2 regions of the Bradyrhizobium sp. UFLA05-108 genome follow, and region 2 is predicted to be linked to the other one. Evidence: riboswitches for the same ligand, from Rfam matches in the RefSeq annotation. Region 2 holds a riboswitch; the other holds the start of a gene.
The links. A riboswitch is a leader RNA that binds a small molecule or an ion and turns the genes downstream of it on or off. The one in region 2 is predicted to bind cobalamin.
Positions count from the first base shown of each region.

Region 1: it holds a riboswitch for cobalamin, as region 2 does, so the genes downstream of both, SO140_RS22445 (ribonucleoside-diphosphate reductase subunit alpha) here and SO140_RS01935 (energy-coupling factor ABC transporter permease) in region 2, are expected to answer to the same signal.

Region 1 is NZ_JBANAZ010000030.1:89,314-93,096, forward strand. It holds gene SO140_RS22435 (hypothetical protein) at 198-779, opposite strand; gene SO140_RS22440 (glycosyltransferase) at 1,326-1,772, shown strand; cobalamin riboswitch at 1,837-2,053, shown strand; gene SO140_RS22445 (ribonucleoside-diphosphate reductase subunit alpha) at 2,176-3,783, shown strand, end outside.
Region 2 is NZ_JBANAZ010000002.1:143,913-147,695, reverse strand. It holds gene cobT (nicotinate-nucleotide--dimethylbenzimidazole phosphoribosyltransferase) at 1-307, opposite strand, end outside; gene cobF (precorrin-6A synthase (deacetylating)) at 343-1,092, opposite strand; gene SO140_RS01935 (energy-coupling factor ABC transporter permease) at 1,139-1,816, opposite strand; cobalamin riboswitch at 1,854-2,073, opposite strand; gene cobA (uroporphyrinogen-III C-methyltransferase) at 2,122-2,850, opposite strand; gene SO140_RS01925 (cobyrinic acid a,c-diamide synthase CobB) at 2,847-3,783, opposite strand, start outside.

The sequences.
Region 1 (3,783 bases), on a different contig from region 2:
CGCCAGCACTTATAAAGTGTCTGATGTTCAGCCGCGTTCAAGCCGAGGAACTAGAGTAATGATGTGGCCTTGCGCATTGTTCGGGGTTGCCTCCCGTCGTCCGGCGTCCAATCGCGCCGTGTAAGGCCAACCGCGGATGTACAGATTTGTCGGCTGGAACAGCCTCGGCAGGACGCCCATTCTGTTCAATGCGCCGATCAGCGCGTCGGGGGCCGGTTGCTTGCCATGGTCCCAGCTCCCACCGACGACACGTCCGAAATCCCACATTGACCACAGACCACTGATCTCGAGCGCGATTTCGAATCCTCAGTAGTTGAGAACGTCGAGACTTCCATCTCCGGCCAAGTCTTTTCTGGATCGTGCTCCTGTTCGGGGAGGACCACAACGCCTATCTCGCCGGGAAGGCCCAGAAGACGTTCACCTAAACTTCTAACCTTACTTGTGTCAAACAGAACGACCTCGTAGGAGCTCTCATATTCCGTTTTCACTCCGTCCAAGCCATGCTTCTGCGCCATCGCAGCCCATGCGCCCAGTTCGTCAGGTTCAACTTGATCATACCACTCGTCCATGACCGCCAATTTGAGTGGCTCTCGCGCCTCGACAATGGAGTACCGCCCAGAACTACCTGCATAGCCGTGTGCAGCGTTCACATCATTCTCTAAAGCCATCCAAATAGCTTTGCCCGAATGCCCGCTTTGCCCCGCGCCGCCCCACACTCCATCCCTATTAGCATGGTTGAACTTGGTCCCCGCAGGAAGTTCCTCTATCTTGCTGCTCACCCAACCAGGATTCCTGGGTGGCACGCTTGGGTGCCTATCGTCAGGGCAACTCGGTGGCGGCTGCTGATGTTGCATGTCGAACTCTTTACACGTGCGCTTGAGTTTATCCATTGATGGCTAACGTGTTGCTGTCGCTTGGATCAATGTTAGCGCGGTCAGTTGGCCGGATCGCAGAGTATTGCACGCAATCATCGAAGCAGGCGCAGGTTTCATGGCTAAAGCAACAATGATGAGACGGCCCTTTTTCTGTTGAAGCCCCGTCTGGTTTGATTTGGGATGTCTAGGCGGCCCGCGGCGAACGGCCAAAGATGGGCCATCGGCTACAAACGCAAGAAAACTATTCGTGCGTGTGCAACTGAAATCGAATTTCAAAAACTGAATCTCGACCTGATCCACAGGCTATAAGGGGGCGACCTCAAAAGCCTGGGACAATCTCGAGCCGATTGCCGAGATCCGAACGCCCCACCCCACTTGGTGCCAGGTACGATTTTGCGATCCTCCGCAAGAGCACTGGCGTAGGACAGAGATGAAGCTGCTTGGAAGTCCATGGTGCGCGTACGCCTCATGCCCTTTGCAGAAAAGGACGATTGGGGAAGTCCGTCCGTCCATGGATTGGATCATACGATGTGCTGGTGCTGCCTTCGCGGCTCGATGGTCGACCAGGTCGTGCTAGAGCTGCTCGCGCTCGGGGTGCCAGTTATTGCTTCCGCCGCTGGTGGACTGCCGGAGCTCATACAGGATGGCGTAAACGGCTTTCTTTGCCAGCCGCGACAGATTTGCGAATTTGCCAATAGAATTGAAAAGCTTGCGCTCGATCGGAATTTGCTCAAAGGGATGAAGCAAGCTGCGAGAGCCGGCGCCGAGAGAAGCCTCGACGCGCTTAAAAAGCTTTGTCGCTATGAGCAAGGATTGAGAGCATTAGCCGGCTGTGCGAATCGACTATGGTGGCGACGATCAGAAGCATTCTTGAGCTCGTCAATACTCGATAACTGATTGGGGATGGCCGTCCGCGTGCGCCCCCCGTGAAATCAATCATTGACAGCTTGCCTCGAATATCTCCATATATGGGTGTCACGGTCCTACTGCGTCGCAAGATGTAGTGGCTAAGAGGGAAGCCGGTGAACTGCGCCTTTGGTGCGGAATTCCGGCGCTGCCCCCGCAACTGTCAGCAGCGAGCTGCTTCCGGACAACGTCACTGGTGCGCCCGCGCCGGGAAGACAGGAAGCAAGCAACGACCTGCGAGCCAGGAGACCTGCCGTGACGATCTGAACGTCCACGGGCGGGGTGTCCGGCGGTCGCTTGCACGCACCGTCCGGCAACACGTCTGCCGGCGTTCCGGCAGCGTCCTTCCTTATCGCCCCGTCCAAACACAACGCGCGCATCACGGGGCCCTTTGATGTCACTGAACCTGCACGACGCGGACACCGCTTCCGCACCCATCATCCAGTTGCGTCCACAGTCACTTGCGGCTGCTTCCAGCGAGCCGGCCATGCAGATCATCCGCCGCAACGGGAAGGTCTCGCCGTTCGATTCCGCCAAGATCGCGGTCGCAATGACCAAGGCTTTCCTCGCGGTAGAGGGCAGCACTGCGGTTGCTTCGCGCCGCGTTCACGAGAGCGTCGAGCAATTGACGGCCGAAGTCATAGCAGCCCTGATGCGCCGCGCAGGTGAGGGGCGCACCTTTCATATCGAGGATGTGCAGGATCAGGTCGAACTCGCCTTGATGCGCAGCGAGCACCACAAGGTCGCCCGGGCCTATGTGCTGTACCGCGAGGAACGGTCCCGCCAGCGCGCCGAGGAAGCGGCCGCGCAGCCGGCGCCCATCGCCGCACCGATCCTTCACGTGACGCTGCCGGACGGCTCGCGCGTCGGTCTGGACACGCGCCGGCTCGAACTGATCATCAATGAGGCCTGCGACGGTCTCGACGGCGTCTCCGCAGCCCCCGTGCTGGCCGAGACCACCCGCAATCTCTACGACGGCATCAGCCAGGACGAGCTGGCGCTGGCCTCGATCATGGCCGCGCGCACGCTGGTCGAGCAGGAGCCGAGTTATGCCTATGTCAGCGCACGCCTGCTGCTCGACAAGCTCCGCGGCGAGGTGCTGTCGCATGTCCACGGCGTTACGACGTTGGCCTCGCAGGGCGATATGGCGACGCACTATGCCGAATACTTTCCGGCCTATGTGAAGGTCGGCATCGCAGCCGAACTGCTCGATCCCGAACTCGCCCGCTTCGATCTCGGCCGCATCGCCGCGGCGCTGAAGCCTGAGCGAGACCTGAACTTCCAGTTCCTCGGCCTTCAGACGCTGTACGACCGCTATTTCCTGCATCAGCAAGGCAAGCGGATCGAGCTGCCGCAGGCCTTCTTCATGCGCGTAGCGATGGGCCTGGCAATTCGAGAGCTCGACCGCGAAGCCAAGGCGATCGAGTTCTACGATCTCTTGTCGTCGTTCGACTTCATGGCCTCGACGCCGACGCTGTTCAATTCCGGCACGCTGCGCCCGCAGCTGTCGTCCTGCTTCCTCACCACCGTATCGGACGACCTCGATGGCATCTTCAAGTCGATCAAGGACAATGCGCTGCTGGCAAAGTACTCCGGCGGCCTCGGCAACGATTGGACGCCGGTGCGCGGCCTCGGAGCCCACATCAAGGGCACCAATGGCGAAAGCCAGGGCATCATCCCGTTCCTGAAGGTGGCCAACGACACCGCGATCGCCGTCAACCAGGGCGGCAAGCGCAAGGGCGCGGTCTGCGCCTATCTAGAGACCTGGCACGTCGACATCGAGGAATTCCTCGATCTGCGCAAGAACACTGGCGATGACCGCCGCCGCACCCACGACATGAACACCGCCAACTGGGTGCCGGACCTGTTCATGCAGCGCGTTGACGCCGACGACGAGTGGACGCTGTTCTCGCCGGACGAGACGCCCGATTTGCACGAACTGTATGGGACGTCCTTCAAGGCGGCCTATGAGGCCTATGAAGCCAAGGCGAAGGCCGGTGGC
Region 2 (3,783 bases):
CACGCGCCAGCACCGAAATCGCAGCGCCGCCGGCGGCGAAATTCGACATCATCGCGATCGTGACTTCCTGCGGATAGGCGGAGACGCCCTGGGCGACGATGCCGTGATCGCCGGCAAAGACGATGATCGGCACGCGCGCGGCGCGCGGCTGCTCCGTCTCCTGCAGGCCCGCAAGGTCGATCGCGACCTGCTCGAGCCGACCGAGCGCACCGGTCGGCTTGGTCAGTTGCGCCTGCCGCGCCATCGCCGCCTCGCGGTGCGAGGTCGAGATACCCGGGCATTTCTCGTAAACCCAATTGGGGAGCATGTCGTCCTGCCTCCGTTCACGCGACTGCGGTCGCGTCACACGCTGCGTTTGAGAATGTAGCTGTCCATGATCCAGCCGTGCCGTTCGCGCGCCTCCTGCCGTGCGGCGACGATGCGCGGACCGATCTCGGCCAACGCACCCGACATGACGACCTGATCGGGCATGCCGAGATAGGCGCCCCACCAGATCTGCAGGCCTTGCGGATCGAGCGACTGAAACGCCGTGCCGCCATCGAGCATCACCACCACGGTGTCGGCTCCGTCAGGCCAGCCGCCTTCGCGCAGTCGCCGCCCTGTCGTGACCAGGAAAGGCGCGCCGATATCGTTCAGCGGCAGCGCATGCGCCGCGCACAGCGCCTGGATCGACGTGATGCCGGGGATGACTTCGATCGCGGGCAAAGGATCAAGCCGTCGCGCGATCCTCAGGGACGAGTCATAGAGCGACGGGTCGCCCCAGATCAGCAACGCAACGCGGCCATCATGTGCGAGATGTCCCGCGATCGCCTGCGACCAGGTCGCAGCAACCGCACCATGCCAGTCGTCGACGCCCTTGCGGTAGTCAGCTTCGCCGGCGTCACGCACCGGCAAGTCGAACTCCGCGATACGCGTCTCTTTGTTGGTGAGCACATCGGCGCAAATCGTCCGCCGCAGGTCGGCGAGATCGGACTTCTGCGTCCCCTTGCGCGGAATCAGCACGAGATCTGCCGCATTGATGGCACGGATCGCGGCAAGCGTGAGCTGCTCGGGATCGCCGCAACCGATACCTATCAGGGAGAGCGTGACCATCACGAGTGTGAAGGGCGACCATGAACGGCCGCCCCTCAGCTCATCTCTACGCCGCGTTGTGCAGGCGCGGGGTGACGAGGCCGGGCGCGGTGACGCCACGCAGCGATTTTGCCAGCGCCAGCACGGCGAGATCGGCCAGCGGCTCGATCACGATGACCAGCGCATAGGACGCGGCGAAGGTCGCGATGTTGGCGAGGTTCGCAGCGCCAAAGCCCGCGCCATAGATCGCCCAGAACGCAACCCAGGCGATGATGCCCGACTGATACGCCGTCGAGAGCGCCAGCGCCTGACGATACTGCAGGTCGACATAGGCCGTGTCGCGGGGGATGATGCGGGTCGCGAGCGCCTGGATCGCGAACAGCGGCACCAGCAGCGTGGTGACGTTCATGCCGTATTGCGGCAGGTCGGTCGGCACGAAGAACAAGCCTTGCAGCAAGAGACCAAGCGCGAGACCAAGGGCCGCCGGCGCCGCGCCGAACAGCAGGAACAGGGTCGAGCCGAGGATGAAGTGCACCTCGGAAACCCCGACCGGGAAGTGCGGCAGGATCTCGAAGAAGGTGAAGACCAGCGCGGTGGTCGCAGCCGTCCGTACCGCAAACGAGCTGACGCCCTGCTCGCGCACGGTCTCCGCCGTAAGCTTCAGCGCAACGCCGCCAGTGGCGATGCCGGTTGCGTAACTCAACACGAGCTTGGCGCCCGTCACGATTCCTGGTTCGATATGCATGGTTCAAGTCCTTCCTGCCGTCACACCCGACGGCCTTGGCGTCCAAACGTGCAGGGCCGGTCTCCTGGCTCGCGGATCGAAGGGGATCTCCGGCCTTCCCGAGCCTTGCGGCCCAGTGGCGGATCGGAGCCCCTCACCGCTTACAGTCGCGGGGGCGGCTGGGGTTTGGGGCGCCGCAACTGGGTCCGCCCACCCCCATTCCCGATTATGCTCCGGCGCTTTGCGCCGCATCGAGCACCATGCCCCTCTTGTGTGCCTCTTTCGCAAGCCGGGCGTCAAGGGTCGAACGGCAACTGCGGACATCATCACGACGATTCTCCCGCTAGTGCGCCAAACAGGATGACGGCGGCGGTGGTCGCGGGCACGGCCTGCGCGAGCTCTTCGGCGAGCTTTGCGATCGTGGTGCGGACGAGCCGCTCGTCGGCGCGGCCCAGGGATTCCGCAAACAGCGCGGGCGTTTCCGGCGAAAGACCCTGCGCAATCAGCTTGGTGGCCAGTTCCGGGAACGTGCGCCGGCCCATATAGATCACCGTCGTCGCATCCGGGTCGGCCAGCGCCGTCCAGTTCAGATTTTGCGGAAGCTGCCCGGTCACGTCGGCCCCGGTGACGAACTGCACCCGGCGCGCGGTATTCCGCCGGGTCAGGGGGATGCCGGCTTGCGCCGCCGCGACGCAGGCCGAGGTGACGCCGGGCACGATCTCGTAGCCGATCCCCGACGCCCGAAGCGTCTCGATCTCTTCCTCGAGCCGGCCGAAGATGCCGGCATCGCCGGATTTCAGCCGCACCACGCGCGCGCCGGTCGCCGCATAATCGACCAGCAGGCGGTTGACGTGCTGCTGCTTGGTCGAGGGCCGGCCGGCGCGTTTTCCGACTGCCACCAGATTGGCGCCGGGTCGGGCAAGCTCGAGGATCGTGCCGGAAGCGAGATCGTCATAGAGCACGACGTCGGCCTCGCGCAGCCGCGCCGCGCCCTTGAGCGTCAAAAGCTCGGGATCGCCGGGGCCGGCGGAGATGAAGGAGACGAAGCCGCTCACCGGTCCTCCGCAATCAAATGAAAGAAGGTGCCCGTCGCATATCCGCGTCGCGATCCGGTCTCCGCGACGGTTGCGCCCGTCGCGTCACGCACGATCGCAAGCGATACATCAGGCTGCGCGAGAATCGTCGAATAGTGGAATTCATGACCGCGCAGGCGCGCGCCGGGCTGATGTCCCGGCATTGGCGCTGCGAGCTCGGCAAGACGGTAGCCAAGGTGCATGCGGCGCTTGGCAAAGCTCGTCTCCAGGCCCAAGAGGCCAAGCATCTCGTGCCGCGCGCCGTCGGCATCGGTCAAGGCCGCGCCCATCACCATGTAGCCGCCGCATTCGCCGTGGACCGGCCGCGTCTCGGCGAAGGCGCGCAAGCGCTCGCGAAAGCGCGCATTCGCGGCGATACGGCCGGCGTGCAGTTCCGGATAGCCGCCGGGCAGCCAGCACACATCGGCGCTTGCATCGGGTCCCTCATCGGCGAGCGGCGAGAACGGCAGGATCTCCGCACCGGCAGCACGCCAAGCCTCGAGCATATGCGGATAGACAAAGGAGAACGCGGCGTCGCGCGCTAGCGCAATGCGCTGGCCTGGCGGCGTGACGTTAACCCGATTCGTGATTGGCTGCGATGTCCATGCAGATGCCGCGCCGAGCACGGCGTCGAGATCGACGTGCTCGCCGACGAAGCGCGCGGCCTCATCGATCAGGCGACCGATCTCCGTCTGCTCCTCCGCCTGCACCAGGCCGAGATGCCGTTTCGGCACGCTGATCTCGGCGTGGCGTGGCAGCGCGCCGAACACGGCAATGCCCGCATCGGCCAAAGCGCGGCGCACGAGGTCCTCATGCCGCGGGCTCGCGACGCGGTTGAGCACGACGCCGGCGAGACCCACCCCGCTGCGGAAATCCCGCAAGCCCGTCGCAATCGCGGCCGCCGTCTGGGCCTGG